Regions from separate parts of the Microbacterium sp. C23T genome, predicted to be linked through region 3. Evidence: predicted binding sites of a transcription regulator. Region 3 holds the regulator's gene; each other region holds the start of a gene.

Region 1 (7,644 bases), on a different contig from region 3:
GACGGGCCTCAGCTGTACGGCTTCTCCGCCTCCCAGCCCGGGTGCAGACGCATGTCGGGAGGGACGTCGGCGCCCACCTCCTGGGCGAGCCAGACGAAGTAGCTCCACATCCTGACGCCGTTCGCGTTGTCTCGACGCCACCGGAGGAATCGCTCGAGTTCCGGCCAACTGTTCTTGATCGGGCCCGCCCAGTGCGCGAACGCCTCATCGCGACCGACGTATCCCCGGTGGACGTAGATCCCCAACGTGTTGTAGAGGCCCAGCGTGCGGTTGACGAGATCGAACTCGCGCGGGCTCACGCGGAAGATCAGCGAGATCTGCCACGGATGCTTCATGCGCGTATGCAGGATCCGACGTCCCGCTTGGGAATCGGGGGATGTCAGGAGGTCGTGGAGGTGAATGAAGAGCTGGCGCTTCTCGGAGTGACGCACGAACCAGATCGCCGTTGCCGAGAGGATGAGCGCCAGGATCGCGGCGACGGCGGCGATCAGTTCGGCGGTGTTTCCGTTGATCGTCGCGTTCGCGGTCGCAGCGAGGAACAGCATGCGCTCATCGTAGGGGCGCTCGGGCAACGCTCCGCTACGTTGGACGCAATAGCCGACTTCTGTCTCGCCACGGAGGACACGAAATGTCTCAGCGCCCGCTCGGCGTCACCCTCGTCGCCATCATCGCCTGGATCTCGGGCTTTCTGCAGATCATCGGCTCGATCTTCGTGATCATCGCCGGCCTCTTCATCACGTGGCCCGCGATCGTCGGATGGATCAGCCTCATCATCGGCATCGTCACGCTCGCCGTCGGCGTCGGACTCTGGCGTGGCAACCACACCGCTCGCACCATCGCGACGATCGTGTTCGTCGCCAACATCGTGCTCGAGGTGCTCGGGATGTTCAACGGCGAGAGCCTCTGGTCGGCCATCGGCGGCAGCATCCTGTCGATCATCGGCTTGATCCTGCTCTACACGCGGTCGGCGCGGCAGTACTTCGGGAGCTGAGACCTCCGGGGCTACTTCGCGAGCTTCGCGAGCAGCTCCTTGAAGAGCACGTCGAAACTCTTGTCGGTCGCCTCCACGGGCTTCTCGGCAGCAGGTTTGCTCTCCGTCATCACCTTCGGAACCAGCACTGTGCCCCGAACCGATGTCATCTCGGGGTCCACCGGGAACCACTCCCGCAAGGATTCGCTGAGAGCGGCGACGGCGAGCAGTTCGTCGACCTCTGTCAGGTGCGGCTCGCTCGAGACCTTCGTCCGTACCGCAGCATCCACCTCGCCCAGGGCATCCGTGACCTTCTTGTATGCGGCGGTGAGGCCTTTGAGCTTCTCCGGGTTCAGGGCGAACTCGTCAGCGGCCTTCTCGAGGTCGCGCGACCCCGTGCCGACCTTCTCCGTCGCCGCCACGAGAGGGTCTGGGTGGCCGGCCCGCTGCGCGATCCTGATGGACGCTCTCGTCGCATTGCGCATGACGGTGCGCCCCCTTCTCCCGCCCATATTGCTGGCCCCGGAGTTGCTCATCACGGACTCCCTTGCGTCGAAGTGAACTGGACCGCTCGATAGCACGCGAGCGAGTACGCGACGATCGGATCGCGATCGAAGTCGCCGCTCGCAGCGAGGGCAGCGCGTTCGCACGCGTTGCGGGCGGCAACCGTCGGAAAGCCGCTCGCTCGCTCGGATGCCTCCTCCCATGCCCGGAGCTCTGAGCGGAACCTCCGAGCGGTGAGCACCTGCGGCGGATCGAGCGAAAATGGCGCTCTGGCCGCCACCCGGAACTCGTCGAGCAGCAGCAGTTGGCGTCTGCGGATTGCGGTCTTGGGCGGTTCGCGCTTCGTCAGCGGACCACCGAAAGTCTCGCGCCGAAGCCTCATGTACTCGGCGTCGATCACCGCCTGCTGATGGATGAGGCTCCTGCGGCGCAGGGTTCCGGCTGCCTTATAGGCGGCCTCCGCGTTCACCGCCGCGACGACGCGGGTCTGCAGGAGCCGGACCAAGAGGCCGTTGCGCCGCATGCGCCACTTGCGCACACCGTATTGCGCGACGACGAAGTCGGACTTGCCCTCATCGCGGGGATGAGGCCCGCCCGAGAGGTTCGTGCGCATCCACTCGGCCGCACCGTCCCAGCGATTACGCCCGCGCCGAAGTTCCTCGAGAATCGCTCGATCGAGGAAGTCGCGATATGTGACGTGAGGTCGCGGGTTCTTCGGGTCGTGGAATGTCGGATCGCGGTAGGCGAAGTTGGCGAGCGTCGTCCAGGCTGCGCGGTTCTGCGGATCGAGTTCAACGGAGCGGGCGAGAATCGGGATGCCCTTCGCCCGAGTTCCACGGTTCGTCGAGAGCGCGCTGCTGGCAACGTAGTGAAGCGCGATGGATTCGCCGTCGGTGGCACCCGAGAGGTCGGCGTCGTACTCGGAGCGATACCGGGAGCGGAGCGAGGCGATGAGCTCTCCGGCGATGCGCGCAGCGAGCAGCTCAGCGGCGGTCAGCTCGGTGACGTCTGCGAGTTCCTCACCGAGCTTGATCCTCTTCGCCTTGATCAGCGCGCCATTGCGCGAGATCGTGACCGATGCCGACTTGTCGCCCATGTTCTCGACGGCGACGCGCCACGGGGTGGACCCGAGGATGGCGGTCACCGCAACCTGGAGCGTCGCCACGAACTTGTTCTCGGAGAGTTCGCTGACCGCGTTCGCCGCGCTTGTCAGGTCGGTGCCTACCGGGAACTCGAGCCCGCGATTCGTGCTCCCCGCCATGCCGTCCATGGCCGCCATCACGTGGGCGGTGTCGAGGCCCGTTCCGTCGCTGCTGCTCTCGAGCTTGATCGTGACGCCTGCGCGCGTCGCGAACGCGAAAGTCAGGGTCGCCACCGTGATCAACAACAGCGCCAACATCAGCCACCAGAATGGCGAGCGCCAGGTGACTGCCTGGAGGAACGCGGCAAAGCCGAAGTCTTCGCCGTCTACCCGTTGACCCTTGTACGGGCCGTCCTGGGCGATTACCCACATTCCTCGCAGCGCAACGAGCGCGGGAGCGATGACGGCGAGCGACAGGCCCACGATCCACGCGAAGATCCGCCATCCGCGCAGCGATCGCGGGTTGCGCAAGCCCGGAACCAGTGCCAGCAACCGCCCGAGTGCCAACAGCACGAGTGCGAAGACCCCGACAAAGGTGACGATCGGCACGAGCAGATCGAGGTTCTTGCTGAACAACGTCCATAGTGCCCCGAGGCTGACCTCGTAGTACTCCGGGTCCGGCGCACCCGCTGGCGCGAGGCATGTGGCGATCTGCGCGGCGCTCCAGCCCTGGTTCTCGAGCAGCTCGGCGGCGATGCGCAGTGCGTCGTCGCCGCCGCCTTTCGCGAGAGCTACGGCGGCATCGCACATGCGCTCAGCCGCGAACGCGGGCGTCGCAGGGCCGAACGCCAGCACCGCGGCACCCACGATGGCACCGACGCCGGCCTTCCCCGAACCACGTCGCCAACCAGGCATGACGGCCCCCACCGCTTCCCGGAAATCCCCGAATAGCGCATATCGTGGCCCTGCCCCGGGCGGCGCGTCAAGACCCTCGTCGACCGAAGGGGCAGCATCCGTCAATCCGGAATCTTGCGCCGCTCCATCAGGTGCACGATCGCGAGGCCGATGGCGGCACCCAGCACATTGGCGACGATGTCGCGCAGGCTCGGCGTGCGCTCCGAGAGGAGCAGCGCCTGTCCCGACTCGATGACGAGCGTCGTGGCGAGGGCCATCGGCACGACGAGTCCGCGGTGCAGCGGAAGTACGAGCGCCAGCAGCACCCCGAACGGCACGAACAGGGCGACGTTCGCCGTCGTCTCGATGAGGTCGTACGTCAGCCACGGAACCGTCCGCGTGATCGCGGCCAGGAGGGCTGAACCACCCCGATCCACTGGTACCGGCCAGAACGCGATGAGTGCGAGCAGCACGCCATAGATGACGAGCAGACGGATGCCTCGCCCCTGCGTGCGACGCAGGTGCAACGTTGCGACGGCCGCGGTGGAAGGCTGCGCGGGCGCGAGGGTAGGTGCGTCGGTGATGGCGAACTCCCCTCGGTCGGGCGCCGCGACGCTGCCGCGCAGTGCGGCGATTCTACTCGGCACCGGGTGCGGGCGAGAGTGGGTGCAGATGTATAGAAAACACGTTCGATTATTGGATGAAGGCTCTACGTGAAGTCCGTGGACGCTCGAGAGGCGTCGGAAGTGGATGCTCGCCCACTGGCCCCAGCGCAACTGGCGACGTGGAGGCTGAGAGACTGCGGCCGGGGTGGTGTCTGTCGTCTTCTGCAACAGCCTCTCCTGGACTCGACCGAACAGTCGGATGAGCAGATTTACTCGAACAAATCTTTGACACTCGGACCTACGTCCGATACGCTGAGTGCATGACCAGCGCACTGTCGTCCCTCGCCGAGGCGATCGACGTTGCGCGGGGAATCCTGCCCGACGGGCGCGACATCGCATCGCTCGCCCCGGCCGAGCTCATCGCCCTCAACGAGCAGATCGGGCGGGGCAAACGTCTCGCCGAGAGCGTTCAGGCGCTGGTGGCATCCGAGATCCAGCGGCAGTCCCGGCCCGAGCTCGGGCCCGACAGCCTCGCGAAGATCCAGGGCTTCCGCAATCCCACGCAGTTCATCGCGGCGACGATGGGCACGACGACCGGCGACGCAGCCCGCCTCGTGAAGGTCGGTGAGGCCACGACTCCGCGCATGCTGCTCTCAGGCGACAAGGCACCCGCGCGGCACCCGCACGTCGGGCAAGGTCTGAGCGACGGCCGGATCGGAGCGCAGGCGGCGTCGGCGATCATCGCCATGCTCGACCGCGTCGCGATCCGCGCCGGCGCCGAGAAGGTCGACGAGGCCGAGAAGCTCCTCGTCGAGCAGGCCGCCGGACTCCCCCTCGACGCCCTGTCGAAGCTCATCCTCCGCGCCGAGGCCTGGCTCGACCCCGACGGTGTCGCGCCCCGCGAAGCCGACCTGGCCGCCGAGACCGCGCTGACGATCCGCCGCGATCGCTCGGGCATGATCATCATCAACGGCAAGTTCGACCCTGTGAGCGGCGCGCCGGTCGTGACCGCACTCGAAGGCATGGTCACCGCGAAGCTCCGCGCCCAGCGCGACGCCGAGAACGCCCGAGTCACGCCGGCCCCCGATGCGCCCGCGGCGCCTCTGCTCGATGAGACGACGGATGCTGAGCGCCGCACGATCCCGCAGATGCAGGCCGATGCGTTGGTGAGCATCTGCGAACACGTCCTCGGGTGCGACGAGAAGGACCTCCCCCTCAACGGAGTGACGGTGGTCGTGCGCATGGACCTCGAGACGCTCCGCGAGGGCATCGGCACCGCCGAGATCGACGGCATCGACGCTCCGATCTCGGCCGCCGCGGCCCGCAAGCTCGCGTCGAGCGCCTCGGTGATCCCCGTCGTGCTCGGCGGCGACAGCGAGATCCTCGACTGGGGTCGCGAACGACGGCTCTACTCGAAGTCCCAGAAGCTCGCCCTCGGCGAGCGCGATGGTGGGTGCGCCGGGTGCGGGCTTCCCCCACAGTTCACGAAGGTGCATCACATCCGCTGGTGGGCGCGAGACGCCGGCCGGACAGACCTCGACAACGGGGTACTGCTCTGCGAATCGTGCCACCACCGGATACACGACAACGGGTGGGACGTTCAGGTCTCTGGGACCGGCCGAAAAGCGAAGGTGTGGCTCATCCCACCCGTCTACGTCGACCCCGCACGCACTCCGCGCATCGGCGGGCGCGCTCGCTACGACTTCGCCGCCGTCTGACCGTCGAGCGGACGAGCCGTGCGCGCCTCCGGGATCGCGGCCGCCCCGCCCCGCGAAGCGCGGGAGGGAGCGCCCGTTATCGTGGGCCCGTGCCCACCGATGTCTCGACCGACGCGACGGTTCTGCTGCGCCTCGACGAGGCCGACGAGCTCGCCGCCGCCTGGGTGTGCGCGCTCGCCGAGAGGCGAGGCATCCGTGCCCTCCTCATCAAGGGGCCCGCGCTGCACCTCCACGGCCTCCGCGAGGAGCGGGTGTCGGCCGACGTCGACCTGCTCGTCGAGCCGGCACGATTCGAGGAGCTGTGCGAGGCGATTGTCGAATCGGGGTGGGCGACACGACCCTCGGGATTGATCGGCGAGCTGACGACCCTGCATTCAATCACCTTTATGCGTGACGGGTGGCCGTGCAATCTGGACGTGCACAGCTTCTTTCCGGGCTTTCTCGCGGATCCGGCCGACGTGTTCAAGGCGCTCTGGCGGCACCGGTGGACGATTCCGCTCGCGCATCGCAACTGCCTCACGCTCGACAAAGTCGCCGGCGCTCTCGTGCTGGGGCTTCACTCCATGCGTGGCACGACAATGCAGGCTCGCCACGCCGAGGAGCTCGAGCAACTGATTCGCACGCCGTTTACCGCCGATGAACGCACCGACCTCGGTACCCTGGCCCGCGAGACAGGATGCCTTGCGACGCTCGAGATCGTCCTCCGCCGCATCGGGGTGGATCTGGAGCCATCTGCTGCAGAGCTTGCCTCACCCGATCTTCGAGAATGGCGCGAGCTCGTCAGCGCGGGGTCCCACGGCTCGTATCTCTGGTTGCGGGCACTTCGGAAGTCGCGTTGGCACGATCGTCCGCGCCTCCTGTGGCGCGCGTTTTGGCCCTCCCGGCGCGACCTCCTGATCGCCCGGCCCGAGACAGTCGACACGCTTCGCGGACGGACACGCGCGCGGCTCGCCCGATGGGGTCGCGGCATCCGTTCCGCCCCTGCGGGAGTGCGGGCAGTCTGGACCCACCGCCGCGGCGTCAGCCGATAACGAGCCAGAGCACGCAGACCGCCGCGAGGAACGCGGCCGCCACGCAGATGAGCCACATGGGCGCCCCGCCGTACTCGCGGAGCAGCCACGGCTCCTGCCCGATCTCGTAGCGCCGCCGCCGACGTCGCGATTTCACCATCCCGCACCTCTCCCCTTGGTACGCGACGCCGTCGTCACGAGCACAACGTATCCGCGTGCGGTTGCCGATCGGCGACGTGGATGTTTCGTACTCGCCGCCGGACGCTCAGGATCGCGTAAAGAAGCGGATGCTGTTACCCAGCGTTAACGGGGCCCCTCGGCCATTCCGCTAGGGTGAGGGTCACGTCGGTTGCCTGGGGCGACCGCACGGCGGGCGAGGGGTCGCCCGTTCTGTTCACGGCTGTGGGAGCCCGAACGCCCGTCAGCCACGACTGTTCTCTGGGGGAACACAGTGACCGACACGCTCGCGCGCGCCATCGCATCTGCCGACGACCACACGATCGACCGCCGCAAGCTGCTCAAGGTCGGTGCCTGGGCCGCTCCCGTCGTAGTGCTGGCCGCCGCTGTACCTGCTGCGGCCGCGTCGGGCACCACCCAGTTGAGCGTCACTGCGGGCGCGACGCTCTTCTACACCTGGACCGACACCACGCCGACCGGTATTGGCGGCGCCGTCACTCTTGGCCTGGCACACACAGCCGGGTCGGGCGGCTCAGCGACACCCGTGTCGATCGTGGTGAGTGTTGACGCCTCCGGCCTGGCCGCCGCAAATGCCCCGACCGTAGTCTCAGGCGCGGGATGGACACCAGCTGGCGTGTCTGGTCCCACCAACGGACGACTGAACTACACCTTCACCTACGCTCCT
Region 2 (7,644 bases), on a different contig from region 3:
GCGGCGTTCCCGCGGGCCTCGTGCCGATCGCGCTGCGTCATCACGGCAACGCGACACAGTCGCTCGAAGAGGCTGCGGAGGTCGCCCGGCTCGTCACCGATCTGATCGGCCGGGAGTGGACGGACGCCGCCACGGACGACTCCGACGGCTCCTCGGCCGCGCTCTCGCCGCGCCCGCTCGAGCAGCAGGACCTCATCGTCGTCACGCCGTACAACGCGCAGCAGGTCGCTGTCGAGGCGGCCCTCGCCGCAGCAGGGTTCCCCGATGTGCCCGTCGGCACCGTCGACAAGTTCCAGGGCAAGGAGGCCGCCGTCGCAATCGTGTCGCTGGCGGCCTCGAGCGGGCGCGACGCGCCGCGCGGGCTCGAGTTCCTGCTGCTGCGCAATCGCCTGAACGTCGCGATCTCGCGCGCGATGCATACCGCATACGTCGTGTACTCGCCGGGACTCCTCGACGATCTGCCGTACACCCCCGAAGGGGTGGCGCGTCTGAGCGGTTTCGCGCGGCTGGTCGGCCGGGGCTGAGGCCCGCGTAGACTCGCGCTCACAGTCGAACACGTCGCACACCACAGCCCCCGAGCGTCTCGCACCGGTCAGGGACGAGACACCGCCCGAACAGGAGCCCGCATGGCAGACGACGCCGCGCAGCAGTTCGAGATCGACCTTCCGCCCGAGCTCATCGGCGGCAACTACGCCGACTTCGCGAACGTGTGGCACACGCCGACGGTGTTCGTGATGGACTTCCTCACCCTCGCGCAGCCGCCGCGCGAGCAGGTCGACGCCGAGACCGGCCAGCGCCACACGGTCGTCCCGGCGCGCGTCGTCAGCCGCATCCGCATCCCACCCGACCAGGTGTTCGAGCTCGCGAAGGCGCTGACCCAGCAGCTGGAGTTCTGGGAGCGGGAAACCGGTCGTCGCAACCCCCAGGAGCCCCCGCTCGGCGACTGAGGCGGTGCCCGCGAGACGCGCCCGAGAGGCGCACCGCTAGACGGCCGACAAGGCCAAAGTCAACCCCTTTGGGCGAAATAATCTCGCCACGTAACCTTGCCACGCGTCGTAAAAAGCGCAGAGGCGCGGTATCCGTTCGGCGAGGGGCGGATGCCGCGCCGCCGCATATCCGGTATCACTGCCTGCGCTTCCTCCTCTGACACACGGAGGGGGACGACATGACCACGATCGACCAGCCGCTCGCGACGATCGCGACCACGCCGGAGCCGGCGGCCCAGACCGAAACGGCGACGGATGCTGCGCCGCGGCGCCGCGGAATCGTCTTCTGGATCGTCCGCTACCTGCCCGCCGAGGTCGCCGGAACCGCCGCGATGGTGGTCGGGGGACTCCTCGCCACGCTCTGGACCGACGCGGCACCGCTCATCGCCGTGGCGGCCCTCCTCGGCGAGATCATCGGCTTCTATGCGGTGCTCGCGGTCACGATCTACATCGAGCAGGCGCCCGTCTCGGCGACACGGCGGCGCGCTGTCGGCCGCACCGCGGTGCTGCTGGTGGCGGAGTTCGGCGCGGCCGAGCTGCTCGACACCTTCCTGGTGCGCCCGGCGGCTCTGATGCTCGGCGTGTGGCTCATCCCCGATCCGCTGTGGGGCATGCTCGCCGGCAAGATCGCCGCCGACATCGTGTTCTACGCGGTCGCCGCCGGCGCCTTCACCGTCACCGCCAAGACCGGCCTGCGCGACGCACGTCGCCCCGCGGTCGTGAAGGAGGTGGCGACGTGAATCTCGCGGCCCTCCGACGTGAACCCCGCACGACCCGGGCGCTCGAGAGCCGACGTCGGGCCGAGGCATCCGCTCTGCTGTCGTCCGTCGCGGCTCGCGCGGCCATCGCGCTGCACGGGACACCGCTGCTGCTGCTCGATCCGGAGCGCGTGCGCCGGCAGTACCGGCACCTGCGCAACGCACTGCCGTTCGTCGGGTTCCACTACGCGGTCAAGGCGCTCGCCCACGACGCCGTGCTCGACGTCCTCGACGATGCGGGCTGCGGGTTCGACGTCGCGACCGGCGAGGAGCTGGGGATGCTGACGCGACGCGGTGTCGCGGCATCCCGCATCATCCACACGCACCCGATCAAGAAGCCCTCCGAGATCGCCGAGGCGCTCGCCGAGGGGGTCCGCACCTTCGTGGTCGACAACGACGTCGAGATCGAGAAGTTCCGCGGTGCGCCGAGTGACACGCGACTGCTGGTGCGGCTCGCCTACCGCAGCCCGCACGCGAAGAGCGACCTGTCGAGCAAGTTCGGCGTCGGGCCGTTCGAGGCGGCGCATCTCGTCGAGCGGGCGCACGCCGCGGGCATCACGGTCGCCGGCTTCAGCTATCACGTGGGCAGTCAGCTGGACGATCCGGCCCGCTTCGCGACGGCGGCCGCCGACACGCTCGAGCTCATGGGCATCCTCGAGCGGCGCCTCAACGTGCAGTTCGACACCCTCGACATCGGCGGCGGCTTCCCGGCGTCGTACGACTCCGAGTCGGCGGCCATCGAAGACGTCGCCGCAGTGCTCCGCCCGGTGCTGGAGCCGCACGCGCGGCGGCTCGACATCATCGCCGAGCCCGGCCGGGTGGTGGTGGCCGATGCGATGACCCTGGTCACGAGCGTCGTGGGCATCGCCGAGCGCGGCGATGGTCGCTGGTACTACCTGGACGACGGCCTCTACGGCTCGTACTCGAACGTGCTCACCGAGGACGTGCACCCGCTCGTGTTCGCCGAGCGAGACCTCACCGGTAGGCGAGATGCGGCGAACCATCGCTGGGCGACCCTCGGAGGCCCGACCTGCGATTCATCGGACGTGATCGCGCGCGAGGTGCTGCTGCCCGACCTGGCGGTCGGCGACCTGCTGGTGAGTCCGACGATGGGTGCGTACACGATGGTCACCGCGACGCGGTTCAACGGTCGCCCGTTCACACCGGTCGCCGTGGTCGGTCGCGGTGCGACGACCGCCGAGGTCGCCGTGGCGTCGGACGTGCGCCGCGTGCCGATCGTGTGATCGAGCGGATGCCGCGGGTCAGACCGTGCCGTACAGCCGGTCGCCGGCGTCGCCGAGCCCGGGCACGATGTAGCCCTTCTCGTTGAGACGCTCGTCGAGCGCACCCAGCACGAGGGTGACGTCGCGGCCGGCGACCTGCTTCTCGATCGCCGCGACACCCTCGGGGGCGCCCAGGATGCAGATCGCGGTGACGTCCTGCGCGCCGCGGTTGAACAGGAACTCGATGGCCGCGCCCAGCGAGCCGCCGGTGGCGAGCATCGGGTCGAGCACGAAGCACTGGCGGTCGCTCAGGTCGTCGGGCAGACGCTCGGCGTAAGTGGACGGCTCGAGCGTCTCGTGGTCGCGCACCATGCCGAGGAAGCCGACCTCGGCGGTCGGGATGAGCTTGACCATGCCTTCGAGCATGCCCAGGCCGGCACGGAGGATCGGCACGACGAGGGGGCGCGGCTCGTCGATGCGGACGCCGGTCGTCGTCGTCACCGGCGTCTGGATCTCGATCGGTGCGACGCGGACGTTGCGGGTCGCCTCGTAGGCGAGCAGCGTCACGAGTTCCTCGGTGAGCTGGCGGAACACCGGCGACGGGGTGCGCTGGTCGCGCAGCACCGTGAGCTTGTGGGTGATGAGGGGGTGGTCGGCGACGTGCAGGCGCATAGAGACAGGTTAGTGCGTCGCGGTGCCCGAACCCGGGGCGAGTTCTTCGCGGGCGGCTACGCTCGTGCTGTGCTTCCCGCCCCCGCCGACCTCGCCGCGATGGACCGCGCGCTCGCGCTCGCCGAGGCCGCAGGTGAGGCGGGGGACGTTCCCGTGGGGGCGGTGGTGACGGATGCCGCCGGCACGGTGATCGGCGAGGGCCGCAACCTCCGCGAGGTCGAGCACGATCCGACCGCGCACGCTGAGGTGGTGGCTCTTCGCGCGGCGGCAGCGGCGCGCGGCAACTGGAACCTCGAGGGGTGCACGCTCGTCGTGACCCTCGAGCCCTGTGTGATGTGCGCGGGCGCCGTGCTCCAGTCGCGCGTCTCGCGGCTCGTCTTCGGCGCCTGGGACGAGAAGGCCGGCGCCGCGGGCTCGGTGTACGACGTCGTGCGCGACCGGCGCCTGCCCTATCGGGCAGAGGTCGTCGCCGGCGTGCGCGAGGACGCAGCATCCGCTCTCCTGCGCAGTTTCTTCGACGCGCGCCGCTGATACGGGGACAGCCCCGCGGGTTTACTCGAGCCACGGTGATGTTCACGGCGCGTCGGCTGTCAGTCGGGCGCGTCGTCGTCAGAACGGAGCCTCGGCGGTCAGCCGATCGACGGCGTCCGGGCGGGCAGAGGATCGCACCGTGAAGGTCGGGACCTTTCGCTCGGGGCGCACGATGTAGCGGCGTCCGGTGGGAGACGTCCAGGCCACGGCTCCGCCGGAGCCTTCGATCTGCCGGACCTCCCAGTCGGTGTTGTCTTTGACGAGGTGGTGCCCTTTGCAGAACGGCAGGGTGTTGTCGAGGCAGGTCTCGCCGTCGTCGGCCCACCGGATCTGGTGGTCGATCTCGCATCGGGAGGCCGGCATCGAGCAGCCCGGGCCCATACATCGGTCGGCGCGCCATCTGACAAGCCGCCTCAACGGTGCGGGCGGTGGATAGCTGTCGCGGCCGACGGAGAGCACCATCCCGGTCTCGGGGTGGGTGAGGACCCGCATCCATCGGCTGTCGCCGCCGCAGAGTTCGCGCGCCTTCGACAGCGGGATCGGGCCGACGCCTTCCACCACCGGCAGGTCGCCGGCGCCGGCGTACTCGTCGTCGAGCAGGGCGAGCACCGGGACGGTGACGACGACCTGCGCGCGGATGCCGGACACCGCCGCAGGCAGGTGGTCGCTAGCGCCGTCGACGAGCAGGTCGGTCGCGACGTCGGCGCGCAGTTGGTCGAGGGTGCGGGTCTCGCCGTCGACGCGTGCGATCGCTTTCGCCATCTGGGTGAGACGGCCGTGGATCGCGTGGATCTCGATCTCGGGCGCGAAGATCCACAGCCCGGCCATGCCATCCTGTCCCCGCTCGACGACGATCCGCCGCGCTCGGATCGCGTGCTGGTCCCGCTCCTCCAGGGTCGTCGCCTGGGCGGTCTCGATCAGGGTGCGCAGCGCCCGCCGGAAGGTGCCCACCGGTTCCGATTCGGCCAGCGGAACCGCGCGTTCGAGCAGCCTCTCCTGCAGCTCCGGCGGCGCCGCGTCGAGCAGGTCCGCGATGATCTCGGCGTGCTTCTCAGTGATGCGCCCCGCGCCGAGGGCGTCGAGTGCGGGCTGGTAGCGCCGCACCAAGGCTTCGGCCTGAACGATCAGTCGGCCGGCGGCGTACTCGGTGACGCGCATCGCGGACGCCAGCTCGAGCCGGATCGACCGCTCCACGATGTCGCGCACTCCATCGCCCCGGTCGGTCGCCTCACGCAGCAATTCGCGCCGCATCGAGTCGATCCGCGTCAGCCGCTCGGCGGCGAAGACCGACATCATCGTCGCGGTCTCCACCACCAGATCCACTGCATCCGGGATCGGCGGGATGCGGTCCTCCGCGGTCGTCTCGATTGCCCACACGCCGGCCTCGCTCTCGGGTGGAGGAGGCGTCTGCGGCATAGACCCAGCATAGAACAAAGATTCGAAACTCACAACCATCAGATTCGAAGATCGCACGGTCCGAAGGTCGTGTCTCTCAGAAGCTCGCGACCGCACCCCGACTCCTGCGCGAGGCCGCGGCCCGCGTTGATACGGGGGACAGCCCCGTGGGTTCGGGGGGACAGCACCCTGCTGGGCCGCTCGGCTGCGGGCCTAGCGTGACGGCCATGACCCGCCTCATCGAACCCGTCCGGACCGCTCCCGCCGTCGCACGGCCGGGAGGCGTCCGCTCCCGCCTCGGCTGGACGTTCGTCCTGCTGACGGCGCTCGCGATCGTCGCGTACTCCGCCGTGCCGTACTTCACCGCGTCGCTGGCCGACCTCGCCGGGCAGGACGTGGGACTGGCCCCGACCTACGCGGCGGTGCACCCGTTCGTCCAGGGAGCCCTCTACGTCCACATCGTCGGCGGGGCGACGGCGCTCGTCACCGGTCCGCTGCAGTTCTGGCGCGGCTTGCGCACCCGCGCCCCGCGCGTGCACCGCTGGATCGGTCGCGTGTACCTGGTCGCGGTGGGGATCGGCGCGGTCGGCGGCCTCATCATCGCGCCTTCGAGTCCCGCCGGCTATGTCGGCTTCTTCGGATTCGGCGCGCTCGCGGTGCTGTGGCTCCTCACCGGCTGGCGCGCATACCGCGCGATCCGCCGCCGCGACGTACCCGGCCACCAGGCCTGGATGATCCGCAATTACGCGCTGACCTACTCCGGCGTCATGCTGCGCATCTGGCTGCCGCTGCTGCTGATGGCGCCGCTCGTGCTCGGGCAGCCGTGGGAACTCGACTCCGCCTTCGCGAACGCCTACGCCGCGGTGCCGTTCCTCTGCTGGCTCCCGAACCTCGTCTTCGCCGAGTGGCTCATCCGCCGTCGCGGCCTGCCGTCGTACCGCCTGCCGGTCTAGCTCCGCTCACCGATCTGATCGCGCGCGCAGACGCCGACTTCGACGGGCCCCTCTGGCGCGCGCGTCGACCTGGGGCCACAATCAGCGGTTACGGGGCACAACTCACCGGGAAGTGCCGGACCCGATTCCGAGATCCTGCACCCCCACGAGGCAGGGGGTAATCACCGTGACCTATCGCATCAATGTCGGATACCGGCACCCGGCTGATCCGGCGGCCTTCGACGAGTACTACCGGAACACTCACATGCCCATCGCTGCGCGCATCCCCGGGCTGGTGCGACTCAGCGCGGGCCGCACCGACTCGCTCGACGGGACCCCTCCGGAGTTCTACGTGATGGGCGAACTCCTCTTCGAGTCCAGGGACTCGGCGATGGCGGCCCTCGGCTCGCCGGAAGGGCAGGCCGCCGCAGCCGACATCGCCCGCTTCGCCGACGGGGGTTTCGTGATGCTCTTCAGCCCCGAGGAATGGGCCCTGCCCTGAACGTCATCGGGGGAGGTGGGGGAGCACCTCGCCGAGGTACTCGACGTGTGAGACGTCCTGCAGGTCCATGACCTGGAAGTAGACGCGCTGCGCGCCGATCGCCACCAGCCGCTCGACCTTCGCGACGATCTCGTCGCGGGTGCCGACGATGTTCACGTCGCCGCGCAGCTCGTCGACCGTGCGACCGAGGTTCTCGGCACGCCGGTCGAGTTCCGACGCGGATGCCCCGGCCAGCGTCGGCAGTGCCACCGAGAGTTTGAGTGAATCAGGGTCGCGACCGATGCGCTCGCACGCGGCGCGCACACCGGCGAACTTCTCCGCCGACTCCGCCTCGGACCGGAAGCCGATGTTGAACTCGGTCGCGAACCGCGCCGCGAGCTCGGGGGTGCGCTTGGGCCCGCCGCCACCCACGATGACGGGAACCCGTGACTGCACCGGCTTCGGCAGGGCCGGGGCATCCACCAGTCGGTAGTGCTCACCCGCGAAGCTGTAGGTCTCGTTGACGGGGGTCGACCACAGGCCGGTCACGATCGCGAGCTGCTCCTCGAGGAGCCCGAACCGCTTGGCCGGGAACGGGATGCCGTAGGCCTCGTGCTCGCGACCGAACCACCCCGTGCCGAGGCCGAGCTCGGCACGGCCGTCCGA
Region 3 (7,644 bases):
AGCTTGGGTGTGGACGCGAAATCGTTCATGGATCCTGACTCAGACGTGGGGAAGCTGTGGGGCGGATCACGGAAGCACGCGCTCCCGCAGACGGCACGGTCTCAGAGGGTAGCCCCGCCGAGGCCGTCGATCCAATTCGTGAGAAGACGGATGCCGGCATCCCCGGACTTCTCCGGGTGGAACTGCGTGGCCGACAGCGGCCCGTTCTCGACCGCGGCGAGGAACCGCGTGCCGTACTCGCACCACGTCAGGACGGGCTCGGGGAACGGCGGCCGGACGTCGAGCAGCCACTTCTGCGCACCGAACGAGTGGACGAAGTAGAACCGCTCGTGCTCGATGCCCCGGAAGAGGCGCGAGCCCTCGCCCGGCTCGACGGTGTTCCAGCCCATGTGGGGCAGCACGGGGGCGTCGAGCTCGGTCACGACGCCCGGCCACTCCCCCATGCCCTCGGTGTCGACACCGCGCTCCACGCCGCGCTCGAAGAAGATCTGCATGCCGACGCACACGCCGAGCACCGGGCGGCCGCCGGCGAGCCGGCGTTCGATGAGCTCGTCGCCGCGGCTCGCGCGCAGCGCCTCGGCCACCGCGCGGAACGCGCCGACACCGGGCACGAAGAGCCCGTCGGCGTCCATGATCAGACCGCGATCGGAGGTCAGCCGCGCGTCGGCACCCGCCGCGACCAATGCCTTGACCGCGGAGTGGACATTGCCCGAACCGTAGTCGAGGACGGCGACGAGCGGCTTCTCCCGCTCGGCGGGAGCGCTTTCGGTCACAGGGCGCCCTTCGTGCTCGGGATGCCCTCGACGAGCGGGTCCCGCGCCTTCGCCTGGCGGAACGCGCGGGCGAACGCCTTGTACTCCGCCTCGGCGATGTGGTGCGGGTCGCGCCCCGACAGCACGCGGACGTGCACGGTCAGTGCCGCGTTGAAAGAGATGGCCTCGAAGGTGTGTCGCACGAGCGAACCGGTGAAGTGGCCGCCGATGAGGTGGTGCTCGAAGCCGGCGGGCTCGCCGGTGTGCACCAGGTAGGGGCGGCCGCTGATGTCGACCACGGCCTGCGCGAGCGCCTCGTCGAGCGGCACCAGAGCGTCGCCGTAGCGCGAGATGCCCGACTTGTCGCCGAGGGCCTCGCGGATCGCCTGGCCGAGCACGATCGAGATGTCTTCGACGGTGTGGTGGGCGTCGATGTCGGTGTCGCCCGATGCCCGCACGGTGAGATCGGTGAGCGAGTGCTTCGCGAACGCGGTCAGGAGGTGGTCGAAGAACGGCACCGTGGTGTCGATGCGGCTGCGGCCGGTGCCGTCGAGATCGAGCTCCAGCTCGACCGTCGACTCACTCGTCGCCCGGCGCAGCGAGGCGGTACGTGGTGCGGCGCTCATGCCGCCGATCCTACCGAGGCGAGGGCGTCGAGGAATGCGGTGGTCTCGTCCGCGGTGCCCGCGGTGACCCGCAGGTGCGACGGGATGCCGACGTCACGGATGAGCACACCCTCGTCGTACAGGGCCTGCCAGGTGGCCGCCGGATCGGCCACGCCGCCGAACAGCACGAAGTTCGTCCAGGACTCGTGGGGCGTGTAGCCGAGCGCCTCGACCGTGGCCGAGATGCGGTCGCGCTGGGCGACGATCTCGTCGACCATGCCCAGCATGACCGGAGCATGACGCAGCGCGGCGGACGCCGCCGCCTGAGTCAGCGCGCTGAGGTGGTATGGCAGGCGCACGAGCCGGAGTGCGTCGATGAGGGCGGGATCGGCGGCCAGGTAGCCGACGCGGGCACCGGCGAAGGCGAACGCCTTGCTCATGGTGCGCGAGACGACGAGTCGTTCGCGCCCGGGCAGCAGCGTCAGCGCCGAGCGCTCGTCGTGCGGGGCGAACTCGAAGTACGCCTCGTCGACGATGACGACCCCGTCGGCGGCCTCGTACACGGCCTCGACGACGTCGAGACCGAGGGGCGTGCCGGTCGGGTTGTTCGGCGAGCAGAGGAAGACCACGTCAGGCGAGGCGTCGGCGATCTGGGATGCCGCGTCTTCGGCGTCGATCGTGAAGTCGGCCGATCGGGTGCCCGAGATCCATTCCGCGCCGGTGCCGCGCGTGAGCAGCGGGTACATCGAATACGTCGGAGTGAAGCCGAAGGCGGTGCGACCCGGCCCCGCGAAGGCCTGCAGGATGTGCTGCAGCACCTCGTTCGAGCCGTTCGCGGCCCAGATCTGGTCGCGAGTGAGGCCGTGACCGAGATAGTCGGCGAAGCCCTCGCGCAGGGCGGTGAACTCGCGGTCGGGGTAGCGGTTGACGTCGCGCAGAGCGAGTGCGATCGAGTCGAGGATGTCGTCTGCGACCTCGGCCGGAACCGGATGAGTGTTCTCGTTGACGTTCAGGGCGACCGGAAGCGGTGCCTGCGGGGCGCCGTAGGGCTTCTGCCCCCGGAGGTCGGCGCGTAAGGGGAGATCTTCGAGACGTGCACTCACCCATCCCATGGTAGGCCCGCCCATCGGGCACCTCTCGCCGCGTGACGTCGCGCGACGCGCCGCGCGATCAGCGGTCGTACGCCGCGGGGATCGCGAGGCGCTGGCCCGCCTGGACGAGGACGGTGTCGAGGGCGTTCAGCCGCACGAGCTCGTCGACCACGTCGCGCGGGTCGCGGTCGGGGGCGACCGCTTCGGCGATCGTCCACAGCGATTCGCCGGGCGCGACGGTGACTGTCGTGAACGAGCCGGCGGGAGCGCCCGCGTCACGCGAGGCGAGCGCCGCGCCGCCGCCGAGCACCGCGACGCTCAGGGCGATCACGGCCGGAAGAGCGGCCAGCACGGCGAGCACACGACGACCGCGCACCGTCAACCGCAGACGCGTTGATCGCCCGGCCACGGCACGCGTGGCGCGCTGGGCTGCGGCACCGGCGGCGCGGGCCGGCGACGGGATGGACGTCGTGAAGTCGATCGCGGTCATGCTCGTCTCCTCCTGATGGGGAGAGATTCGCATTCTCCACTCGGCCGGGAGTGAAGAATACGAACCTCTCTTCCGAAGCTATCTTCGAGTCTGTACGATGTCAATACCGCATTCCGACGTCGATCTCTCGAACGCGACACGCGGCGAGGTTGCCACCTCATCGCCTGGGATCCGGATACGGTTTCGATACGAGAACCCCACCACGGGCCTCCGACATTCGAAGAAACAGCGCTCGGCGGCCGAGCGCAGGACGGAGCCGGAAGATGAGCGACGCGGCCGGGCGAGAGAAGCCCCAGACCCGCCGGCGCAAGAGCCTGAGCGAGAAGCAGCTCGCGATCCTCGAGGTGATCCAGCGCTCGATCGCCCGCCACGGCTACCCGCCCAGCATGCGCGAGATCGGCGATGCGGTCGGCCTCAAGTCGCTGTCGAGCGTCACGCACCAGCTCAACCAGCTCGAGCTGAGCGGCTACCTGCGGCGCGACGCGGGCAAGACCCGCGCCATGGAGGTCCTCATCGACCTGCCCGGGACCGCCACCGAGAGCCCCGCCGACGCCGCGCCGTCGGTCGGCGACGCCGCGCTCGTGCCGCTGGTCGGCCGCATCGCCGCGGGCGTCCCCATCACGGCCGAGCAGCAGGTGGAGGAGATCTTCCCCCTCCCGCGCCAGCTCGTCGGCAAGGGCGACCTGTTCATGCTCAAGGTCTCCGGCGAGTCGATGATCGACGCCGCGATCTGCGACGGCGACTGGGTCGTGGTGCGATCGCAGGCCACCGCCGACAACGGCGACATCGTCGCCGCGATGCTCGACAGCGAGGCGACCGTGAAGACGTTCCGCCAGCGCGACGGCCACACCTGGCTCCTCCCCCGCAACTCCGCGTTCGAGCCGATCCTGGGCGACGACGCCAGCGTGCTCGGCAAGGTCGTCGCGGTGCTGCGCGCGGTCTGACGCCATTTCGCACGAATCGCGCGACGCCAGAGGTGGTGGGCAGTACGCGCGACGCGCTATAAGGGTGGAATGACCGCCGTCACGCCCTCGCCAGACGTTCCCGACCTCCAGGCCCGCCTGGACGCGCTCGAGGCCGAGAACGCCCTCCTCAGAGCCGGCGCCGCGCCCGCGCCGGCCACCGGCAGGGCGAATCGCCCGGCAGGCAGCGGCTGGCGCGCGTTCTTCTCCGCGCTGTGCATCGTGATCGCGTCGATCCTCGTCCCGATCTCGATCGTCACCGCGTGGGCGCGGCTGGAGCTCGTCGACGAGGCCGCGTTCGTGCAGACGCTGGCTCCGCTCGCCGATGACCCCGCCGTGCAGCAGATGATCATCGACGAGACCGTCGAGGCCGTGCAGGCCCAGGTCGATTTCGAGGAGCTGACGGCCAACGTCTTCGACGGCATCGATCAGCTCGGGCTGCCGCCCCGCGCATCACAGGCCCTCAAGCTGCTGCAGGCACCGGCCGCGGAGGGACTCCAGAACCTCCTCACGCAGACCGTCACGCGCGTCGTCGAGTCGGACGCCTTCGCCGACACCTGGACGGCGACCACCCGCGCCGCCCACCGCGCCCTGACCGCCGCGGCCACGTCCGACGGCGGCGGCATCGTGGTGATGAACGACCAGGGCCTCGGCATCCAGCTCGGCGCGATCGTCGAGCGCGTCAAGCAGAACCTCATCGATCGCGGCGTCGGCATCGCGCAGCTGATCCCTGCCGTCGACAAGGTCATCATCATCGGCACCGGCGACACGCTCGTGACGATCCGCACCACGTACGCCCTCGCCACGGCGCTGGGCTGGTGGCTGCCGATCATCACGATCGGGCTCTTCGTGCTCGGCATCCTCATCGCGCGCCGCCGGAGCACGGCGGTGCTCGGCTCGGGCATCGGCTTCGCGCTCGGCGGCGGTGCCCTGGCGATCGCGTTCGCCGTCGGCTACCCGGTCATCGGACAGACGGCGGCGCAGCTCGGTCTCTCGGTCACAGCGCTCGACGTCGTCTACCAGAGCCTCGTCGGCGCGATGCAGCAGACCGCGTCCATCGCCGTGCTGCTCGGCGTCGTCATCGCGATCCTGGGCTGGTTCGCCGGCCGTTGGACGCCGGCCGTGCGCTCACGCCAGGCCGTTGCGAGCCTGAACGCGTCGGCACGACGGCAGCTGGCGAGTCACGGGTTCGGCACGGGACGCTTCGGCGCCTGGCTCTACCGCTACCGCACCCTGGTGCGCACGCTCATCATCGTCCTCGCGGTCATCTGGCTGTTCGCACTGCGACCGCTGTCGGCCGGCGACATCTTCCTCGTGCTCATCGTCGCGCTCGTCGTGACCTGGATCCTCGAGCTGCTGCAGGTCCGCCCCGACGAGGCGGTGGCGGTCGCGGAGTCCGTCGATGCCGAGGACGACGACGCCGACGGCACCGCCGACACCCTCGTCATCGACGCCGACACGGTGGTCATCGAAGACGAGAACGACACCGAGGTCATCCCCGACACCGAGGATGCCTCGACCGGCGCATCCGCGCCGGCCGAAGCATCCGGGAAGAAGCCGCGCGCCTAGAGGCTGACGCCGACGCGCTCCCGCACGAGTCCGGTCGCCTCGACGAGATTCCTCAGCGAGGCGACCGTCTCGTCGTACCCCCGCGTCTTGAGCCCGCAGTCGGGGTTGACCCAGACGCGCCGCAGGGAGAGCTCGCCGACCGTGCGGTCCAGGAGGTCGGTGATCTCGTCGACCGAGGGCACGCGCGGCGAGTGGATGTCGTAGACGCCCGGGCCGATCCCGGCCGCGAAGCCCGACACCCGGATGTCGCCGATCACTTCACCGCGGCTGCGGGCGGCCTCGATCGAGGTCACGTCGGCGTCGAGGGCCGCGATCGCGTCGATGACCACATCGAACTCCGAGTAGCAGAGGTGGGTGTGCACCTGCGTCGCCGGCGCGGCCCCCGCGGTCGCGAGGCGGAACGAGCCGACCGACCACTCGAGGTAGGCGGGCTGGTCCGCCGCCTTGAGGGGAAGGAGCTCCCGCAGCGCCGGCTCGTCGACCTGGATGACGCGGATGCCCGCGCCCTCGAGGTCGGCGATCTCATCGCGCAGCGCCAGCGCCACCTGGTTCGCCGTCTCGCCGAGCGGCTGGTCGTCGCGCACGAACGACCACGCCAGGATCGTCACCGGCCCGGTCAGCATGCCCTTCATGGGCTTGTCGGTGAGCGACTGCGCGAACGTCGACCACGCGACCGTGATCGCCGTCGGCCGTGACACGTCGCCCCACAGGATCGACGGCCGCGTCGCACGCGAGCCGTACGACTGCACCCAGCCGTTCTCGGTCACCGCGAAGCCGTCGAGGTTCTCGGCGAAGTACTGCACCATGTCGTTGCGCTCGGCCTCGCCGTGCACGAGGACGTCGAGGCCGATGTCCTCCTGGAGCGTCACGACGCGCGCGATCTCGTCGCGCAGGAACCGCTGGTACTCGTCGGCACCGAGCTCCCCGCGGCCGTGACGAGCCCGCGCCCGGCGGATGTCGCCGGTCTGCGGGAACGACCCGATCGTGGTGGTGGGCAGCACGGGCAGCGCGAGCTCGGCATCCTGCGCCGCGACGCGGGCGTCGTAGTCGCCGCGCTCGAAGTCACCGGCGTCCAGCACCGCGGCCCGCTCGCGCACGGCGCCGTCGCGCACCCCGGGCGCGCTGCGACGGTCCGCGAGGGCGGCGGATGCCTCGGCCAGCGGCTCGGCGATGGCCTCGCGACCCTCGACCAGGCCGGTGGCGAGCGTCACCACCTGCGCGAGCTTCTGGTCGGCGAACGCGAGCCACGACGCCAGCCGCGGGTCGAGCGCGGACTCGTCGGCGACGTCGTGGGGCACGTGCTGGAGCGAGGTCGAGGTGCCCGCGCTGATCTCCGACGCGCCCACGGCGCTCAGCGCCTGCAGGCGCTCCCACGCGGCGTCGAGGTCACCGCGCCAGACGTTCCGTCCGTCGACGACGCCGCCCACGAGGGTCTTGCGGTCGAGGCCCGGAACCGCGTCGGGCACGGCGCCCCGGGTGAGATCGATGGCGATGGCCTCGATCGGGGCCGCCGCCAGCGCCGTCCACGCCTGGGGCGACAGCTGCGCGTACCCCGCCGCGACGAGGATCGCCGGGCGGTCGCCGCGAACGCCCAGCGCGGCATACGCGCGAGCCGCGGCATCCGCCAGCACGGCAGCGTCCGCGGGCAGGCTCTCGCTCACCAGGGCGGGCTCGTCCAGCTGTACCCACGCGGCGCCTGCGGCGCGAAGGGCGGACAGCAGCTCGGCGTACACCGGCAGCAGGTCGTCGAGGCGGCTGAGCGGATCGAAGCCCTGGGGCGCGGCTGGGCCCACGCGCCCGGAGGCTCCGCGCGACGCGCCAGCGGCGCGTGGAGTGGGCGTGGGGACCGTCGCCTTCGCCAGAGCGAGGAGCGTCACCGGACCGACCACGACCGGACGCACCGTGAAGCCGTCGGCCTTCGCCTCGGCCACCTGGCGTGCGAAGCGGTCGCTCGAGAGGGAGAAGACCGTCTCGGGGCCGATCTCGGGCACGAGGAAGTGATAGTTCGTGTCGAACCACTTGGTCATCTCGAGGGGAGCATCGTCGCCCGCCCCGCGTGCGGCGGTGAAGTACGCGTCGATCCCGATCGCGCCGTCGGCGTCGCGCAGCGCGGCGAACCGCTCGGGCAGCGCCCCGACGGTCACGGCCGCGTCGTGCACCTGGTCGTAGAACGAG
Region 4 (7,644 bases), on a different contig from region 3:
GGCGACGCCCAGCCCCGAGAGCGAGATGACGAGCCATGTGAGCCAGTAGTTCGCCGAGGTCAGGCCGGCGAGGGCGATGCCCAGTGCCGCGACCAGGAGGCCGATCACGACCAGTGGTCGCAGCGAGAACCGGTCGGTGAGCCACCCGAAGACCGGCTGGAAGATGCTCGACAGCGCGGTCGCGGCGAGGGTCAGCCCGGCGACCGCGGCGTAGTCGTAGTGCTGTTCGACCACGAAGTACGGGAGCAGGGCAGCCGCGGCGCCGGTCTGGAAGTCGTTCATCACGTGAGTGCCGACGAGCGACCAGAAGCGCGCGCGCCGGCGTACGGAGGTGGTGGGAGGAGAAGTCATGCGAGCACTCTACTCCTCAGACAAGTCGACAAGTAAAGTCGAACAACAAGAGGGGCAGGCTAAGCTCACGATGTGTTCGTCCGCCGCCCGTCTGACAACCGGAGGATCTGAATGGCCCCGATCGTCCATCGCGCACCGCTCGCGGCGCAGGCGGCGGAGGTGCTGCTCGGGCGCATTCGCGATGGCGAGTTCGCGCTGGGCCAGCGGCTGCCGGGCGAGACGACGCTCGCCGCCCAGCTGGGCGTGGGGCGCTCCACGATCCGTGAGGCCATCCGCGAGCTCGCCGGCAAGGGTGTGCTCGACTCGCGCCAGGGTGCCGGAGTCTTCGTCACCGCGCTCGATGTCACCGACGACTGGGACACGGTGCTTCGACGCGCCTCGATCACGACCGTCCTCGAGGCGCGCATCGCCATCGAAGCGGAGGCCGCCGCGCTCGCCGCCGAGCGGCGCACACCGGCGCAGCTGCGTGCGATGCGGGCCGCGCTCGCGGCGCGCGCGACGGCCGATCCCGCGCCGGAGCCGCATGTCGATGTCGACACCGCGCTGCACCGGCTCATCGTCGCGGCCTCCGGGAACGAGGTGCTTCTCGAGCTCTTCGACGGATTCACGCCGCGCGTGCGCAGTGCGATGGTCGACATGCTCAAGATCCGTCCGACGGCTTCGCATGAGGCCGATCAGGCCGCCCATGCCGCCGTCGTCGACGCGATCGCCGACCGTGACGCCCGGCGGGCTGCCGAGCTCAGCCGCGCGCACCTCAACACGCTGAAATTCGCCTTCGCCTGAGCTGGGGATGTGCTCGGGTCGGCCCGGGTCACATCGCGCGCGCGTGCTCCACGATTGCGTCGAGCGCCGCGCGCAGGGCGGGGGAATCCTCCTGGGTGCGGCGATGCACCGCGAGGACGTCGCGCGTCGACGCCGGTTCGACGGTCGGGATCGCGATCAGGTCGGGCCCGAGCTCGCCACGGCCGAGCCGGGGCACCAGTGCCACCGCGCGGCCCGCGCGCGCCAGCTCGAGGTGGTTCTGGAACTCCATCGACTCGTGCACGATGCGCGGGGCGTTCGGGACGCCGTCGAAGAGCCGGCGCAGCCACTGGCGGCAGATCGTCGCCTCGAACGTCGCGACCCACGTCTCCCCCGCCAGCTCTTCGGGATGCAGCACCGTGCGGCCCGCGAGCGGATGGTCGCGATGCAGGATGACGTCGGCGACGTCTGTGAACAGCGGTGTCGAGACGAGGTGATCGGGCATCGCCAGGGCGACGCCGCCCCAGCGGTGCACGATGCCGAGGTCGCGCTGGCCCGACGCCACGAGCGCGATCGTCTCCCACGGCTCGCTCTCGCGCAGGGGCAGAGCGAGTTCGGGATGCCGCTCGGCGAGCGAGGTCAGCACCGGAATGACCACGCCCCGCACGACGGTCGAGAAGGCGGCGAGCCGGACTTCGCCCACCACCCGATCGTCGGGCCCCGCGGTGAGCTGGAGATCGGCGCGGAGTCGTTCGAGGTCGGCGAGGATCGGCGTCGATGCGACGACGAGGCGCGTGCCGGCGTCCGTGAGGATGACTCCGCGGCCGGCGCGTTCGAGGAGGGCGACGCCGGTCTCACGTTCGAGGCGCTTGACCTGCTGCGACACCGCGGACGGCGTGTACCCGAGACTCGTCGCCGCTGCGACCACGCTGCCCTGCGTGGCGACCGCGCGAAGCGACTGCACGGCTTCGAGATCGATCATGAAGCAACGCTACATCGTTTCATGGCAAAAGCATCGCTGGTGCTTCATCCCGCGATGGGATGAAGTGAGAGTCGTGAAGAGAAGCGACATGATGCTCGCCGCGGCCGTGGCATCCCTCTGGGGGTTCAACTTCGTCGTGATCGACTGGGGGATGACAGGCGTGCCGCCGCTGCTGTTCGTCGCGATCCGCTTCCTGGTGGTCGCGCTCGCGGTGTTCGTGGTTCCGCGGCCCCGCACCTCGTGGCGTACCGTCATCGGCGTCGGCCTGTTCATGAGCCTCGGGCAGTTCGGGCTCCTGTACACGTCGATGGCGCTGGGGCTGCAGCCGGGGCTCGCCGCGCTCGTGCTGCAGGCGCAGGCGGTGTTCACGATCCTCATCGCCGCCGCCGTGCTGCGGGAGCGCCCGACCGTGCCGCAGATCGCCGGGATCGGATTGGGCATCGTCGGTCTCGCGATCGTGGCGGCCGGTCGCGGTGGCGACGCTCCCGCGCTCGCGGTGGCGCTGGCTCTCGCCGCGGCATTCTCATGGGGGATCGGGAACGTGATCTCCCGCCGCGCCGGGGTGGTCAGCGGTCCCGGGCGTCTGGGGTCGCTGTCGCTCACGGTGTGGTCGGCGCTCGTGGTGCCCGTTCCGGCGTTGATGCTGTCGTTCGTGGTCGAGGGTCCGGAGGCGATCGCCTCGGGTATCGCCGCATTCGGCTGGCAGTCCCTGCTGTCGACGCTCTACACCGCTGTGCTGTGCACGATCATCGGCTACTCGATCTGGAACGGCCTCCTGGCCCGGAACCCCTCTGCGGCCGTCGTGCCGTGGGTGCTGCTCGCCCCCGTGGTCGCGATGACGTCGGCCGCGCTGCTGCTCGGGCAGATCCCCACGGCCGCCGAGATCATCGGCGGCATGCTCCTGGTCGGAGGTGTGCTCGTCACAGGACTGCGTCGCGTGTCGATTCGCGGGCTTCGTGGAACGGATGCTGCGACCCGGCGGTCCGGCTAGAAGGGTGGCGCGTCGGGGGACTCAGGCGGATCGTCGACGGGGAAGAGCCAGGGTTCGCGCATCATGCGGCGTACCCGGTCAGCGGTGTGGTCCGAGGTGAATCTCACGACCGGTTCGGGGCGGTCGGTGTGTCTGCGGCCGGTCGGGCTGGTCCACACCATGACGCCGGGCGAGATCTGCTCGACAGTCCACGCCGTGACGCCCTTCAGGGTGTGGTGGCCACGGCAGAGGTGGGCGAGGTTCGCGTGGTGGGTGGGTCCGCCTTCGGCGGCGGGGATGGTGTGGTCGATGTCGCAGCGCCAGACGGGGCGACGGCAGCCCGGGAAGCGGCAGTGCTCATCACGGGCCGCGAGGAACCGGTTCAGCGCGGGTCCGGGTCGATAGCGGTCGACGGCCAGGACGCTGCCCGTGACCGGGGAGGTCATCACGCGTTCCCAGCCGGTGGCGCGGGCGGCGAGGACCCGAGCGGTGTCGGTATCGATCGGGCCGTACCCGGCAAGCAGCACCGGCTCGGCGGATGCGCCGGTCATCGTGAGCACCGGGATGGTGACCTGCACGGTGGCGCGGATGGCGTCGAGGCCGGTCCCGGCGACGCAGTCCTCGGGTCCGGCGGTGAGCAGGGTGTCGGTGAAGATGTCGACGCGGAGCTGGTCCATCGTGCGCTCGTCGACTTCGGCCGCCTCGCCGACGCTTTCGTCGTCACCCTCGCCCGTGCCCCGCGCGGCGATGACCGAACGTGCCTGCTGGGTGAGGCGATCCTCGATGCCGTGCGCCAGCGTCGCCGGCAGGATCGCCGTCAGCGCGGCCATGTCGTCCGGCAGGTCGACGACTTCGATGCGGCGCCCGACTGCGGCCTCCTCGTGGCGCTCCTTCAGGGTGCGCTCGAGGAATCGTTCGGCGATCACCCGGAGCACCGGGGCCAGGCGTCCCGCGGTCAGGTTCGCGGCGCGTTCGAGCGCCAGCCTGACGAACTCGGCGCGCGCGGTGTCGTCGACGATCGGGGCGCCGGCGTCGTGGATCACCGAGAGGTGCTGCCGAGAGATCTCTCCGCGCTCGAGGGCCTCCACCCCGCCGGCGAAACGGGCACACAAGTCGGCCGCTTCCGACAGCAGTCGGTTCACGCTCCACTCCGACACCTGGGTCGACGTCGCCAGGTCGGCGACCAGTGCCCGGCGGTCGAGTTCCGCCCGCCGCGACCGATCCGGGGTCGCCCCCGTCGGTGCCGGGGTCGGGAATCGCAGACATGAGGCTCGCAGTCAGGATGAGGTGGGGCGAGATTCCCGCGCATCACTCGCGGTCTGCCTCAACACCTGCCCGCGGCGGAAACCGCTCCAGTCGACGCCCTGAACGGGCCGATCCTATCTTCGAATCTCTGATCGATATTCTAGCGCAAAGGAGCCTGTCGTGGCACCGCAAATAAGAACAAATATGTGAATCATTCACCCCACGCGCCACTGTCCGATCAGGCCGGGTTTTGCGCAAGATCCAGAATTGGGGATGGTGCTCCCGAATCGATTCGATACACTGGCCTCTGCCACTCGGCACCTCTCCGTCGCCTGCGGGCGCGGCATCCGTCCCCCTCCTCGCCTTCTCGTTCGAGAGCCGCCCTCATGACCACCGCCCTGACGACGGGCCGCCCTTGGCGCGTCATCCTCCTGTTCTCCGTCCCGCTGCTGATCGGCAACGTGGTGCAGCAGCTGTACCACTTCGTCGATGCCGTCGTCGTGGGGCGCCAGCTCGGCGTCGATGCGCTGGCCGCGGTGGGAGCGACGGGCAGCATGCTGTTCCTGCTGCTGGGGTTCGCGTGGGGTCTCACGTCGGGCTTCGCGATCCCGACCGCGCAGGCGTTCGGGGCGCGCGACTATGCGGCGGTGCGCCGTTCCGTCGCGGCGGGCACGATCCTCACGGGCATCTGCACCCTCCTGCTCACCGTCGGCGCACCGCTGCTGACGGCGCCGCTGCTCGAGCTGCTGCAGACCCCTGCCGAGCTCATGGACGACGCCATCGTCTTCGCCCAGATCAGCTTCCTCGGTGCGGGCGCGATGATGTTCTTCAACTACCTGTCGGCGATCATCCGCGCCATCGGCGACTCGCGCACGCCGCTCGTCTTCCTCACGCTCGCCTGCGTGCTCAACGTCGTGCTCGTCATCGTCATGGTCGGCCCGCTCGGCTGGGGCGTGGGCGGCGCGGCGCTCGCGACGGTGGTGTCGCAGGCGATCTCGGTGCTGCTCTGCCTCGAGTTCGTACGGCGACGGATGCCGGTGCTCCACGTCCGCCGCAGCGACTGGCGTGTCAGCCGGGCCGAGCTCGCGGAGCACCTCCGCCTCGGTCTGCCGATGGGCTTCCAGGCCTCGATCATCGCGATCGGAACCCTCTCGGTGCAGGTCGCGCTGAACGAGCTGGGCGCGGACGCGGTCGCCGCGTACACCGCGGCATCCCGGGTCGACGGTCTCGCCGTCGCCCTCCTGCAGTCGCTCGGCCTCGCCGTGTCGATGTTCGTCGCGCAGAACCACGGCGGCGGCCGGCCCGACCGCATCCGCCGCGGCGTGATCGAGGCGACGTGGATGTCGGTGGGCGCGGCCATCGTGCTCGGTGCCCTGCTCATCGCCTTCGGCGCGATGACGGTGCGCCTGTTCATCGACGAAGGCTCGGCCGAGGTCGTGGACCTCGCCGCGCAGATGCTCGCCATCAACGGCGCGACCTACTGGATCCTCGGCATCCTGTTCGTCCTCCGCGGCGCTCTGCAGGGACTCGGCCACACCCTCATCCCCACCGTGACCGGCGTGATCGAGCTCGTCATGCGCGTCGGTGCGGCCGTCGTGCTGGGCAGCATCTTCGGCTTCATCGGCGTCGCGGCGAGCAACCCGCTCGCGTGGCTCGGCGCCGTGGTCGTGCTCGTGCCCGCGTACATCCACGCGCACCGTCAGCTCGCCAAGGCGCCGATCGCCCCGATGGAGGCCACGCTCACGACCCCGATCCCGGTCATCGGACCCACCGACGGCTCGATGGTCGTCGACGCGATCGTCACGCAGCCCATCGTGCTGCCGGCCGTCGCCCAGGGCGCGACCCGGCGACCGCGGCGGTTCCGGTTCGTGCCGTCGCGCGACAAGAGGCGCACGCGCGGCTGATCCGGCGCCACCGGTCGCCGCTGTCTCGCCGAGACCGGGGCCTGGCGCCGAGACAAGGGCCGACACCATGGGTCTCGCGGCGGATCCCCGGTCTCGACGGGGCGTTCGGACCTGGAACGGATGCTGTACCCCGGCGTGGGCGGCCGGGCCTCAGTAGAGTGCGGCCATGACGGGCGCTTACCCGCGGGACCTCGCCGTCATCGCGGCGGTCTTCGGCCTGGCCTCGCTGCTGTGGGCGACGTGGGCGCAGGAGCATCCGCCGCGCGGCTGGTGGTGGCGAGCGGTGCTCGGCCTCGGGAGCTTCGCGGGGATCGCGCTCGCGGTGCTCGGCACGGTCCTCCTCGCGCGGCTGTGGGCGACACCGACCGCGATCGAGCCGGGAACCACGGCGTTCGTCGTGTACGTCGTCGTCTTCTGGGTCGAGCTCGCGTTCGCGGTGGTGCTCGCGATCCTCGCGGTCCGCGGGGGATGGTCCGACTTCGCCTCGCCCGCCCTCCTCGCGTTCGTCGGCCTCGACCTCGTCGTCCTCGCGCCGGCGCTGCACCAGCCGTTCCTCTTCGTGCCGGCGGTGCTGCTGGTCGGCGTCGCCGGGTGGGCGCTGTTCGCGCCGTCGGATGACGTCGCGCGCAGCTTCTGGTGCGGCATCCTCGGCGCGCCGGTCTTCCTCGTCGCAGGCGCGTGGGCGGCCCTCGCAGCCGCGGGCTGAGCCGGCTTCCGTCCGTCCCACGGTCGACGTCGGCGGTCGCGAATAGGCTCGTGCCATGTCCGTGACGACGCGCCGCATGCAGGATCTGACCATCGACGACCACTTCCTCACGGTCCCCCTGGTGTGGGGCGATCCGTCGGACGCCCGCACGATCGACATCCACGCGGCGGTGGTCACGCGAGAGGGCGGCGAGAGCCTGCCGTATCTGGTGTTCCTGCAGGGCGGGCCGGGGCACGAGGCGCCGCGCGCGTTCCACTCGCCGTCGGGGCCGTCGTGGCTCGACGCGGCGCTCGAGCACTACCGCGTCGTGCTGCTCGATCAGCGCGGCACGGGGCTCTCGACGCCCGTCGGCGACGACGATCTCGAGCGCGACGCGTCCGAGCTCGCCGAGTACATCACGCACCTGCGCGCCGACGCGATCGTGCGCGACGGCGAGGCGGTGCGGCAGCACCTCGGCGCCGAGCGGTGGAGCGTGCTGGGCCAGTCCTTCGGCGGGTTCACCACCCTGGCGTATCTCTCGACGGATGCTGCGTCCCTCGAGCACGTCTACATCACCGGCGGTCTGAGCGCCGTGGGCCGCCACCCCGACGACGTCTACGCCGTGACCTACGACAAGATGCGCGAAGAGTCGGAGAAGTACTACCGCCGCTTCCCCGCGCACCGCGACGCGATGCGGCGCGTGATCGACCTCGCGGTTGACGGCGAGCTCATCCTGCCCGGCGGGGAGGTGGCGTCGGTCTCACGG

The links. The regulator LexA, encoded in region 3, represses DNA repair genes until DNA is damaged. The targets are predictions, from matches to a motif close to TCGAACANNTGTTCGA.
Region 1: the regulator LexA is predicted to act here: its motif matches at 4,328-4,343, upstream of ACLBXX_RS13020 (DUF222 domain-containing protein).
Region 2: the regulator LexA is predicted to act here: its motif matches at 5,597-5,612, upstream of ACLBXX_RS17670 (DUF222 domain-containing protein).
Region 4: the regulator LexA is predicted to act here: its motif matches at 4,484-4,499, upstream of ACLBXX_RS06495 (DUF222 domain-containing protein).

The regions. Positions count from the first base shown of each region.
Region 1 covers NZ_JBKFBD010000021.1:36,787-44,430, forward strand. The annotation lists gene ACLBXX_RS12995 (DUF4760 domain-containing protein) at 9-545, opposite strand; gene ACLBXX_RS13000 (hypothetical protein) at 629-991, shown strand; gene ACLBXX_RS13005 (hypothetical protein) at 1,003-1,392, opposite strand; gene ACLBXX_RS13010 (hypothetical protein) at 1,506-3,422, opposite strand; gene ACLBXX_RS13015 (VanZ family protein) at 3,572-4,096, opposite strand; gene ACLBXX_RS13020 (DUF222 domain-containing protein) at 4,375-5,772, shown strand; gene ACLBXX_RS13025 (nucleotidyltransferase family protein) at 5,862-6,803, shown strand; gene ACLBXX_RS13030 (hypothetical protein) at 6,793-6,942, opposite strand; gene ACLBXX_RS13035 (hypothetical protein) at 7,234-7,644, shown strand, end outside.
Region 2 covers NZ_JBKFBD010000035.1:35,383-43,026, reverse strand. The annotation lists gene ACLBXX_RS17700 (TM0106 family RecB-like putative nuclease) at 1-524, shown strand, start outside; gene ACLBXX_RS17695 (DUF3467 domain-containing protein) at 627-947, shown strand; gene ACLBXX_RS17690 (hypothetical protein) at 1,166-1,726, shown strand; gene ACLBXX_RS17685 (type III PLP-dependent enzyme) at 1,723-2,988, shown strand; gene upp (uracil phosphoribosyltransferase) at 3,007-3,639, opposite strand; gene tadA (tRNA adenosine(34) deaminase TadA) at 3,739-4,170, shown strand; gene ACLBXX_RS17670 (DUF222 domain-containing protein) at 4,249-5,586, opposite strand; gene ACLBXX_RS17665 (DUF2306 domain-containing protein) at 5,793-6,518, shown strand; gene ACLBXX_RS17660 (EthD family reductase) at 6,685-6,999, shown strand; gene ACLBXX_RS17655 (LLM class F420-dependent oxidoreductase) at 7,003-7,644, opposite strand, start outside.
Region 3 covers NZ_JBKFBD010000016.1:98,281-105,924, reverse strand. The annotation lists gene priA (bifunctional 1-(5-phosphoribosyl)-5-((5-phosphoribosylamino)methylideneamino)imidazole-4-carboxamide isomerase/phosphoribosylanthranilate isomerase PriA) at 1-29, opposite strand, end outside; gene hisH (imidazole glycerol phosphate synthase subunit HisH) at 102-773, opposite strand; gene hisB (imidazoleglycerol-phosphate dehydratase HisB) at 770-1,378, opposite strand; gene ACLBXX_RS10995 (histidinol-phosphate transaminase) at 1,375-2,460, opposite strand; gene ACLBXX_RS10990 (LysM peptidoglycan-binding domain-containing protein) at 2,528-2,938, opposite strand; gene lexA (transcriptional repressor LexA) at 3,202-3,882, shown strand; gene ACLBXX_RS10980 (hypothetical protein) at 3,952-5,469, shown strand; gene metE (5-methyltetrahydropteroyltriglutamate--homocysteine S-methyltransferase) at 5,466-7,644, opposite strand, start outside.
Region 4 covers NZ_JBKFBD010000008.1:90,495-98,138, reverse strand. The annotation lists gene ACLBXX_RS06515 (MFS transporter) at 1-351, opposite strand, end outside; gene ACLBXX_RS06510 (FadR/GntR family transcriptional regulator) at 463-1,134, shown strand; gene ACLBXX_RS06505 (LysR family transcriptional regulator) at 1,163-2,074, opposite strand; gene ACLBXX_RS06500 (EamA family transporter) at 2,148-3,065, shown strand; gene ACLBXX_RS06495 (DUF222 domain-containing protein) at 3,062-4,306, opposite strand; gene ACLBXX_RS06490 (MATE family efflux transporter) at 4,676-6,193, shown strand; gene ACLBXX_RS06485 (hypothetical protein) at 6,360-6,899, shown strand; gene ACLBXX_RS06480 (alpha/beta fold hydrolase) at 6,955-7,644, shown strand, end outside.